One region of the Pseudoxanthobacter sp. genome, then DNA from elsewhere that is predicted to be linked to it. Evidence: predicted binding sites of a transcription regulator. Region 1 holds the regulator's gene; the other holds the start of a gene.
The links. Region 1 encodes HrcA, which represses chaperone genes, less so after heat shock. Its sites were predicted from a motif close to GTTAGCACTCNCNNNNNGNGAGTGCTAAC; they were not measured.
Positions count from the first base shown of each region.

Region 2: a site for HrcA is predicted at 1,419-1,447, ahead of groES (co-chaperone GroES). Genes of this name have one in related genera too.

Region 1 is NZ_DAISHT010000188.1:56-5,757, forward strand. It holds gene V7067_RS14200 (sulfate transporter family protein) at 122-796, opposite strand; gene hrcA (heat-inducible transcriptional repressor HrcA) at 859-1,935, opposite strand; gene rph (ribonuclease PH) at 2,408-3,130, shown strand; gene rdgB (RdgB/HAM1 family non-canonical purine NTP pyrophosphatase) at 3,153-3,797, shown strand; gene hemW (radical SAM family heme chaperone HemW) at 3,805-5,013, shown strand; partial or broken gene V7067_RS14225 (nucleotidyltransferase domain-containing protein) at 5,359-5,702, shown strand, end outside.
Region 2 is NZ_DAISHT010000299.1:175-3,226, reverse strand. It holds partial or broken gene groEL (chaperonin GroEL) at 1-807, opposite strand, end outside; gene groES (co-chaperone GroES) at 978-1,292, opposite strand; tRNA gene V7067_RS16775 (tRNA-Lys) at 1,593-1,668, shown strand; gene V7067_RS16770 (SapC family protein) at 1,993-2,766, opposite strand.

The sequences.
Region 1 (5,702 bases):
AGCGTCACTTGACCCTGCCGGTGACGCAAGGGTCATAGACCCATTGCGACCGGATTGCACCCCCCGACCTTAGGCGAAGAGCGGCGGCAGCGGGGCCCCGGAGCGGCGGAACAATGGCGCCTCAGACGGCTTGCGCATTGATTCTCGTCAGCCTTTTGTGAAACCGCACCATGAAGGCGACCGCAAACAGCGGGCTGAGCAGGTTGACGATCGGCACCAGCAGCAGTGCCGCGATGACAAGCCCGGCGGCGAAGACCGCGACGCCATGCCGCCGCCGGAATTCGCGTGCGCCCGCCTCGCCGCGATAGCGCATGGCGGCGGCCTCGAAATACTCGCGGCCGAGCAGATAGCCGTTGATGACGAAGAAGGCGACGAGGTTGACGCCCGGCACCAGCAGCAGGACGAGCGCCAGCAGGTTGCCGGCAAGGGCGATGAGCGCGAACCGCACGGTGACGACGAGCGAGCGGCCGAGCGGCAGGGCCACCCCGGCCGGCTCGCCCGGCCAGGTGGTTTCCTCAACCTTTTCCGCTATTTCGTCGGCAAAGAGGCCGGCCATGAGCGAGGTGACCGGGCCCACCATGAAGGCGAGGCCGACCACGATGCCGATGCCGCTCAGGATGCCGGCGGCGGTATCGAGCCACGGATAGGGCAGAGCGAGGGCGGAGTTGAGGAGCACCTGCAGCCCGATGCCGGCGAGGATCAGCAGGCCGAGGGTGAGCGCCAGCGAGCGCCACAGGATGGCGCGGAACGGCGGCGTCAGAATCTGGCGGAACGCCGCAATGGCATCGTCGAGCATGGCGGGAAGTCCTGATTGATTCGCTGCGGCGCACAACGGCGCCGGCGGCCTCAGCCGCGGGTTCAGCCCATGATGCGGCTGACGAGGCGGGCGGTGTAGTCCACCACCGGCACGATGCGGGCATAGTTGAGCCGCGTCGGGCCGATGACGCCGACCACGCCGACGATGCGGTTGTCGGTATCGCGATAGGGCGAGACCACCAGCGACGAGCCCGACAGCGAGAACAGCTTGTTCTCCGACCCGATGAAGATGCGCACGCCGTCGCCGCTCTCGGCCAGCCCGAGAAGCTGGATGAGGTCGCGCTTCTGTTCCAGATCGTCGAACAGCAGGCGGATGCGCTCCAGATCGTCTTCTGCCTTCAGGTCGCCGATGAGGTTGGCGCGGCCGCGCACGATCAGCGTTCCCGGCCGCCCGTCGCCGGCCTCCGACCACACCGCAAGTCCGGTTTCCACCACGCGCCGGGTCAGTCCGTCGAGCTCTTCCTGCTCGGCGACGCTGACGCGCTCCAGCTCGCCCTTGGCCTCGGAAAGCGTGCGGCCGCGGATGTGGGCGTTGAGGTAGTTCGCCGCCTCCACCAGCGCGGAGGAGGGCAGGCCGGCTGGCAGGCTGACGAGGCGGTTTTCCACCGAGCCGTCGGTGCCCACCAGCACGGCAAGCGCGCGGGCCGGATCGAGGCGGACGAACTCGATGTGCTTGAGGCGCAGGTCGCTGGTGTGGGTGATGACGACGCCGGCCCCGCGCGACAGGCCGGACAGCATCTGGCTGGCTTCCGTCAGCACGCCCTCGAAGGTGCGGCCGGAGCCGCCGACCTGACTTTCGATGCGCGCCCGCTCGTCGGCATTGAGGTCGCCGATTTCCAGCATGGCATCGACGAAGAAGCGCAGGCCGCGCTGGGTCGGCAGGCGGCCGGCGGAGGTGTGGGGCGAGAACACCAGCCCCAGCGCCTCCAGATCGGCCATGACATTGCGCACCGAGGCCGGCGACAGCGTCATTGGCAGCAGCCGCGACAGCGTGCGCGAGCCGAGCGGCTCGCCGGTGTCGAGATAGGTCTCGACGATGCGGCGGAAGATTTCGCGCGAACGCTCGTCGAGATCGATCGATGCCGACGATAGGACCTCACGCCTGCGTTCGGCCGTCATGTCCGGTTCTCTTTCCATCCTCGCGGCCGGTTGCAGGCCTGTGTCTGCACGCTGCGCCTGTGCTGCCCGGCAAAACCTGCCCTGCAAAACCTGCCCGGCGAGATCGGCGTGCCCGGTCCCGCCCGGCCGGTCCCGCCTGGCCAGTCCTGCCCGGCCGGTCCTGCCGTAGGTCGCCCGGTTGCGCTCTGTCCTAATAAAGGCACTCGCCGGCCGTTGGGCAAGGCGCAGGCGGGTGCGGCGGTGCAAGATCGGGGCCGGGTGTTGCCGCGCGGCAGTGCGAAATGGCCGGATGCCGCCGAAAGTGCCGCGAATTCCTTGAGTGTCGCGGCAACGGGCGTTAGAAGCGCGCCATGTCCTGCGGCCGGCACTCCGCCCGGCTGCCCGCGGCCGGACCGCGGGCAGCGCGGGCCCGTGGCTTTCCGTCTCCGTGCGGGCCCGCCGTTTTCCGTCTCCATGAAGGAAGAAGAAGCTGATGCCGAGCCTCCGCCCCTCCAAGCGTGCCCCCGACGAGATGCGCCCCGTGACGCTGGAGCGGGCCGTTGCCCGCCATGCCGAAGGCTCCTGTCTGGTGAAGTTCGGCGATACCCATGTGCTGTGCACGGCGAGCCTTGAGGACCGCGTGCCGGCGTGGCTGCGCGGCGGCGGCCGCGGCTGGGTGACCGCGGAATACGGCATGCTGCCGCGCGCAACCCACGAGCGCACGCGGCGCGAGGCGGCGGCGGGCAAGCAGTCCGGCCGCACGCAGGAGATCCAGCGCCTGATCGGCCGCTCGCTGCGCGCGGTCGTCAATCTGGAGGCGCTGGGCGAGCGCCAGATCACCGTCGACTGCGATGTGCTGCAGGCCGACGGCGGCACCCGCACGGCCTCCATCACCGGCGCGTGGGTGGCTCTGCACGACTGCCTCGACTGGATGAAGGCGCGCGGCATGATCAGCCGTCCGGTGCTGACCGATCACATCGCCGCCATTTCCGTCGGCATCCACGGCGGCCAGCCGGTGCTCGACCTCGATTATCAGGAAGATTCGTCGGCCGGCACCGATGCCAACTTCGTCATCACCGGATCGGGCGGTCTGGTGGAGATTCAGGGCACGGCGGAAGGCACCCCCTTCAGCCGCGACGAGTTCAACGCCATGCTCGATCTGGCGCTTGCCGGCACGGCGGGTCTTGTGGAGCTGCAGAAGCTCGCCATTCTCTGAACGGCCGGCGGGAGAGCCAGACATGAGCGAAGGCACGCATCGTCGCCTGACATCGCCGCGCCTCGTCGTGGCCAGCCACAACAAGGGCAAGATCGCGGAGATCCGCTTCCTCGTCGCGCCCTGCGGCATCGAGACGGTTTCGGCCGGCGATCTCGGCCTGCCCGAGCCGGAGGAGACGGAGACCACCTTCGCCGGCAATGCCCGCCTCAAGGCCCACGCCGCGGCGAAGGCCTCCGGGCTGCCGGCGCTGTCCGACGATTCGGGCCTTGCGGTTGCAGCGCTCGGCGGCGATCCCGGCATCTATTCCGCGCGCTGGGCCGGCCCCGACAAGGACTTTGCCCGCGCCATGCGCAACATCGAGGAGAAGTTGCAGGCCCTCGGCGCGACCACGCCGGCCGCGCGGCGGGCGAAGTTCGTCTGCGCGCTGTGTCTGGCGTGGCCGGACGGGCACGACGAGGTGTTCGTGGGCGAGGTCCACGGCGAACTCGTGTGGCCGCCGCGCGGCGCGGCCGGCTTCGGCTACGATCCCATGTTCCTGCCCGACGGCCACAGCCGCACCTTCGGCGAGATGACGGCGGAGGAGAAGCACGGGCTGGGGCCGGATGGCGGCCTGTCGCACCGGGCGCGCGCCTTCCTGATGTTCTCCGACGCCTGCCTGAAGGGCTGAGGCGGCCATGGCGGCGGTGCGCGTTCCCGGCCATGGCGCGGGCCATGATGCCGGTCATGATCCCGGCCTCGCGGAGGCCGGGTTCGGCATCTATGTGCACTGGCCGTTCTGCGCCGCCAAATGCCCCTATTGCGACTTCAACAGCCATGTGCGCCATAAGGCGGTGGACCAGCCGCGCTTTGCCCGCGCCTTTGCCGCCGAGCTGGCCCGCGCCGCAGCGCTGACCGCCGGGCGGCCGGTGCGCTCGGTGTTCTTCGGCGGCGGCACGCCGTCGCTGATGGACCCGGCCACCGTCGCCGTGGTGCTCGATACCATCGCCCGGCACTGGACCCTTGAGGCCGATGCGGAAATCACGCTGGAGGCCAACCCTTCCAGTGTCGAGGCCGACCGGTTCGCCGGCTACCGCGCGGCGGGCGTCAACCGCGTGTCGCTCGGGGTTCAGGCGCTGGACGATACCGCGCTGAAGGCGCTGGGCCGCATCCACGATGCCGATCAGGCGCTGGCGGCCATCGCCATCGCGCAGCGGGTTTTTCCCCGCTCGTCGTTCGACCTCATCTATGCCCGCCCCGGCCAGACGGCGGCGGCCTGGGAGGCGGAGCTGCGGCGCGGGCTGGCGCTGGCCGGCGAGCATCTGTCGCTCTATCAGCTCACCATCGAGGCCGGCACGCCCTTTGCGGCGCTGCACGACAGCGGCCGCCTCGTGGTGCCGCCCGACGACGAGGCGGCCGAACTCTACGAACTGACACAGGCGCTGACCGCCGAAGCCGGCCTGCCGGCCTACGAGATCTCCAATCACGCCCGGCCGGGGGCGGAGAGCCGGCACAATCTGGTCTACTGGCGCACCGGCGATTATGTCGGCGTCGGCCCCGGCGCTCATGGCCGGCTGACCTGCGGGGGGCTGCGCCACGCCACGGTGGCGCTGCGCCACCCCGAGACGTGGCTGGAGGCGGTGGAGCAGGCGGGAACCGGCCTCAGCGACGATGTGGTTCTGACCGATGCGGAGAGTGCCGACGAACTGCTGCTGATGGGGCTGCGGCTGACGGAAGGCGTGGATCTGGCCCGCCACGCCGCCCTTGCCGGCCAGCCGCTCGACAGCGGCCGCATCGCCGCTCTTCAGGACGAGGGCCTTGTCGCCCTGCGCGGCAACAGCCGCCTTGCCGCGACCCCGCGCGGCCGGCTGGTGCTGAACGCGCTGGTGGCGGCGCTGGCCGCCTGAAGCGGCCTTTTACCGGTCCTGAGAAGCCGGCTGCCGCCTCTGCCTTTCCTGAAGCGGCTGCCGCTTCCGTGCGCATTGACGATAGCGCGAAGGCGGGCAAAGGTTTAACGTCGCTGCGAGAAACCGGGTGCCGGGCAGCCGGACGCGCTGCGGTGGCCCGCCGGGGCGGATTGCCCTGCGCAAGCCGGCGGGCGGGCCCGTGCAGGCCGCACCGCTGCAGCCGGCGCTGCCCCCGGCCGGCCCCTGTGGCGGCGTGCGGGCGTGGCGTTGCGCAAGGCGTGGCGGCGCGCAGCGCCCGGACGGGACTGAAGAGACGGCCAGCCGCCAACGAGGATGCATAATTCCATGCGCAAGATCGAACTGCGCAAGAGCCAGTCGCGTGCGCCGGAGCTGATCGACGCCGGCGCGCTGGCGGCCGACATTGCCGCGCTGACGGCGGGCCGGACACCGGCCGAGTTCCGCCCGGCGATGATCGCGCGCCTGCGGCAGGCCCGCACAGAAGCCCTTGCGCGGGCGCAGGACCTGCTCACCGACAACGGCAGCGGCCTCTATTGCGCCCAGAGCCTTGCCCATGTGCAGGACGTGCTGGTGCGCGAGCTGGCCGGGGTGGCGGTCAACAGCGTGTACCGCGTGGAGAACCCCTCCAAGGCGGAACGGCTGACGGCGGTGGCCGTGGGCGGCTACGGCCG
Region 2 (3,052 bases), on a different contig from region 1:
GCCACGCAGCTTGTTGACCACGAGAGTGGCCAGCGCCTCGCCTTCCACGTCCTCGGCGATGATGACGAGCGGCTTGCCCGACTGCACCACCGCTTCCAGCACCGGCAGCAGCGCCTGCAGCGAGGAGAGCTTCTTCTCGTGGATGAGGATGAAGGGGTCTTCCAGATCGACGCGCATCTTCTCGGCGTCGGTCACGAAATAGGGCGAGAGGTAGCCGCGGTCGAACTGCATGCCCTCGACGACCTCAAGCTCGGTCTCGAGCGACTTGGCTTCCTCGACGGTGATGACACCCTCGTTGCCGACCTTCTTCACGGCCTCGGCCAGATAGCGACCCACTTCCTCGTCGCCGTTGGCGGAGATGGTGCCGACCTGCTCGATTTCCTCGTTGGTGGTCACCTTGCGGGCCTTGGACTTCAGGTCCGCGACCAGCGCCTCGACCGCGAGATCGACACCGCGCTTCAGGTCCATCGGGTTCATGCCGGCGGCAACGGCCTTGGCGCCTTCGCGCACGATGGCCTGCGCCAGCACGGTGGCGGTGGTGGTGCCGTCGCCGGCCAGATCGTTGGTCTTGGAGGCGACTTCGCGAACGAGCTGGGCGCCGAGGTTCTCGAACTTGTCCTCAAGCTCGATTTCCTTGGCGACCGACACGCCGTCCTTGGTGATGCGCGGGGCGCCGAACGACTTTTCGATGACGACGTTGCGGCCCTTCGGACCCAGCGTCACCTTCACGGCGTTGGCGAGCACATCCACGCCGCGCAGCATCTTGTCGCGGGCGTCGACCGAAAACTTGACTTCCTTGGCAGCCATGGAACTTCAGCTCCGAATTTGTTGGGCACCCGCCCGCAACCGAAACCCGCTCTCGAAAGACGGGCCGCGCGGGGGCGCCGGATGATTGCTAATGACGCGGCGGGCTTTCCCGCCCTGCCGCAGCCGGCCGCAGAGGCCGGCGACTGTCGCAGCGTTCTGCCGCCGGCCGGTCAGGCCGCAGCTTTCACCGCGCCGGCCGCCTCGATCACGCCCAGAACATCGCTCTCCTTCATGATGAGGAGATCCTGGCCGTCGATCTTCACCTCGGTGCCGGACCACTTGCCGAACAGCACGCGATCGCCGGGCTTCACATCCAGAGCGACGAGTTCGCCCTTCTCGTTACGAACGCCGGAACCGACAGCCACGACCTCGCCCTCCTGGGGCTTTTCCTTCGCGGTGTCGGGGATGATGATGCCGCCCTTGGTCTTCTCTTCCGCATTGATGCGGCGGACAGCGATACGATCATGCAGTGGCCGGAACGTCATGGTCATTCTCCAGACTGGCTCGGATGACGAATTCCTCCGTCCGGACGGCCCCATCAAGGCGTGCCATCCGGCGCGCTCCGGATTTGGGGCAGGTCAGGAATGCGTTCAAGGGGGGACAGAAAAAAAACTGGCACTCCGGATCGGGGAGTGCCAGCAACGCCGGCGGGCCGGACCGCAGGGCCGGGGCGTCATCGCCGCGTCATCCACAGGACGGCATAAATTTCCGTTTCTGCCCTGTTGCATCGCGGCGCCGATGCCCGTATACACCCGCCATCGACGGCGCCGACGCGCCGGCCGGTCGGGTGTATAGCTCAGTTGGTAGAGCAGCTGACTCTTAATCAGCGGGTCCAAGGTTCGAGCCCTTGTACACCCACCACCTCTTTTCCAGACGCAGAATTGCGGCGGAACTCAGTGTTCCGGTCTGACTGGCGAGGCTCCGGCAGCCCCGGCGGATTGTCGCTTCGCGCTCGCCGCATCCCCGCATCCCCGCATGCCTCCGCCCCCCTTCTCCGCACGACGTAATCTGAACGCAACGGCCGGATTCGCCGGGTCGCATCGGACCCGGCCCGGTCTTGAAGACCCGGCCCGGTCCTGCGGCGGGCCGTTGCGGCCTCGCCGGCTACCGCCCCGCGCCGCAAGGCGGCAAAGTGGCAAAGCCGGCCGCCGTCGGCCGGCCTTGCCGTTTTCTTTCCGGCAGCACTCAGTTGGGGCGGCGCTGCGAAACGGCCAGATCGACCAGCGGCTGCCAGCCGACCTGCGAGCTGAGGTGCAGCGTGATCAGCGCCAGCAGGCCGCGCTTGTGCCAGTCCACCACGACATCGTCCGGCAGCGCCCGCAGCGCGTTCTCGTCGACCACGCGGAAGCCATCCACCCGGTGCGGCGTGCCGTCCGGGAAGCGCAGGTCCGCGCTGCGGTCCACCAGCAGGCCGCGGGCGTTGAGATCGGCCACGAAAGCCTGCGTCTGCGCATACTCGCGGGCGAAGGTCTCGCAGAAGTTCAGAATGCCGCGGGCAAGCTCGGTCGGTCCGCCGGCGCTGTCGAACAGCGGCACGATGCCCTCGCCCGGCCGGCTGCTGATGCGCGGACTGGACGTGTCGGCGCCCAGCAACTGCCGGCCCTCCGGCCCGTTGACGGTGATGAAGGGATAGCGGCGCACATAGGCCGGCACATAGGTGCCGGGGCGCCAGTGGCCGTTCTTATCGACAAACAGGTTCTTGCCGGCCTCAAGGCCCAGCACCGCCAGCGGCATCGCGGTTGCGTCGGCGGCGAAGATGACGGGGAAATGCCGGGCGGCGATGGCAAGTTCGCCCAGCGTGACCGGCACGGCAATGGCGCCGCGGGCATAGCCGAAGTTCAGGGCATCGGCCGCGGTGTTGCGCACACCGAATCCGCCGTGCTCGGAGAAGTTCAGCATCTCGATGCGGTTGTAGAACAGCGGCAGCGCCGGGGCATGAGAGGCTTTGGAACTGGACATCGGGGTCGCGCACTCCTGAAATGTTGCTCCGCCGGCCGGCCCTGCGGGGGCCGCGTCACGGCGGAAACGCGTCGGCTCCTTGTTGCCCCAGCCCTTGCGCGAATACCACCGTCTTGTCGCAATCGTTGCGCGGCGCGGCACCGGTCGTCAGCCAGACCCGGCCCTGCGCTGCCGGCCGGCCACGCCGGCCGCCTGCAGTTCGGTCCTGCCAGACCGGTCCTGCCCGATCCGTCATGCCCGATCCGTCATGCACAGAAAAAGCACGCCGCCCTGTTGCGCCGGCCGG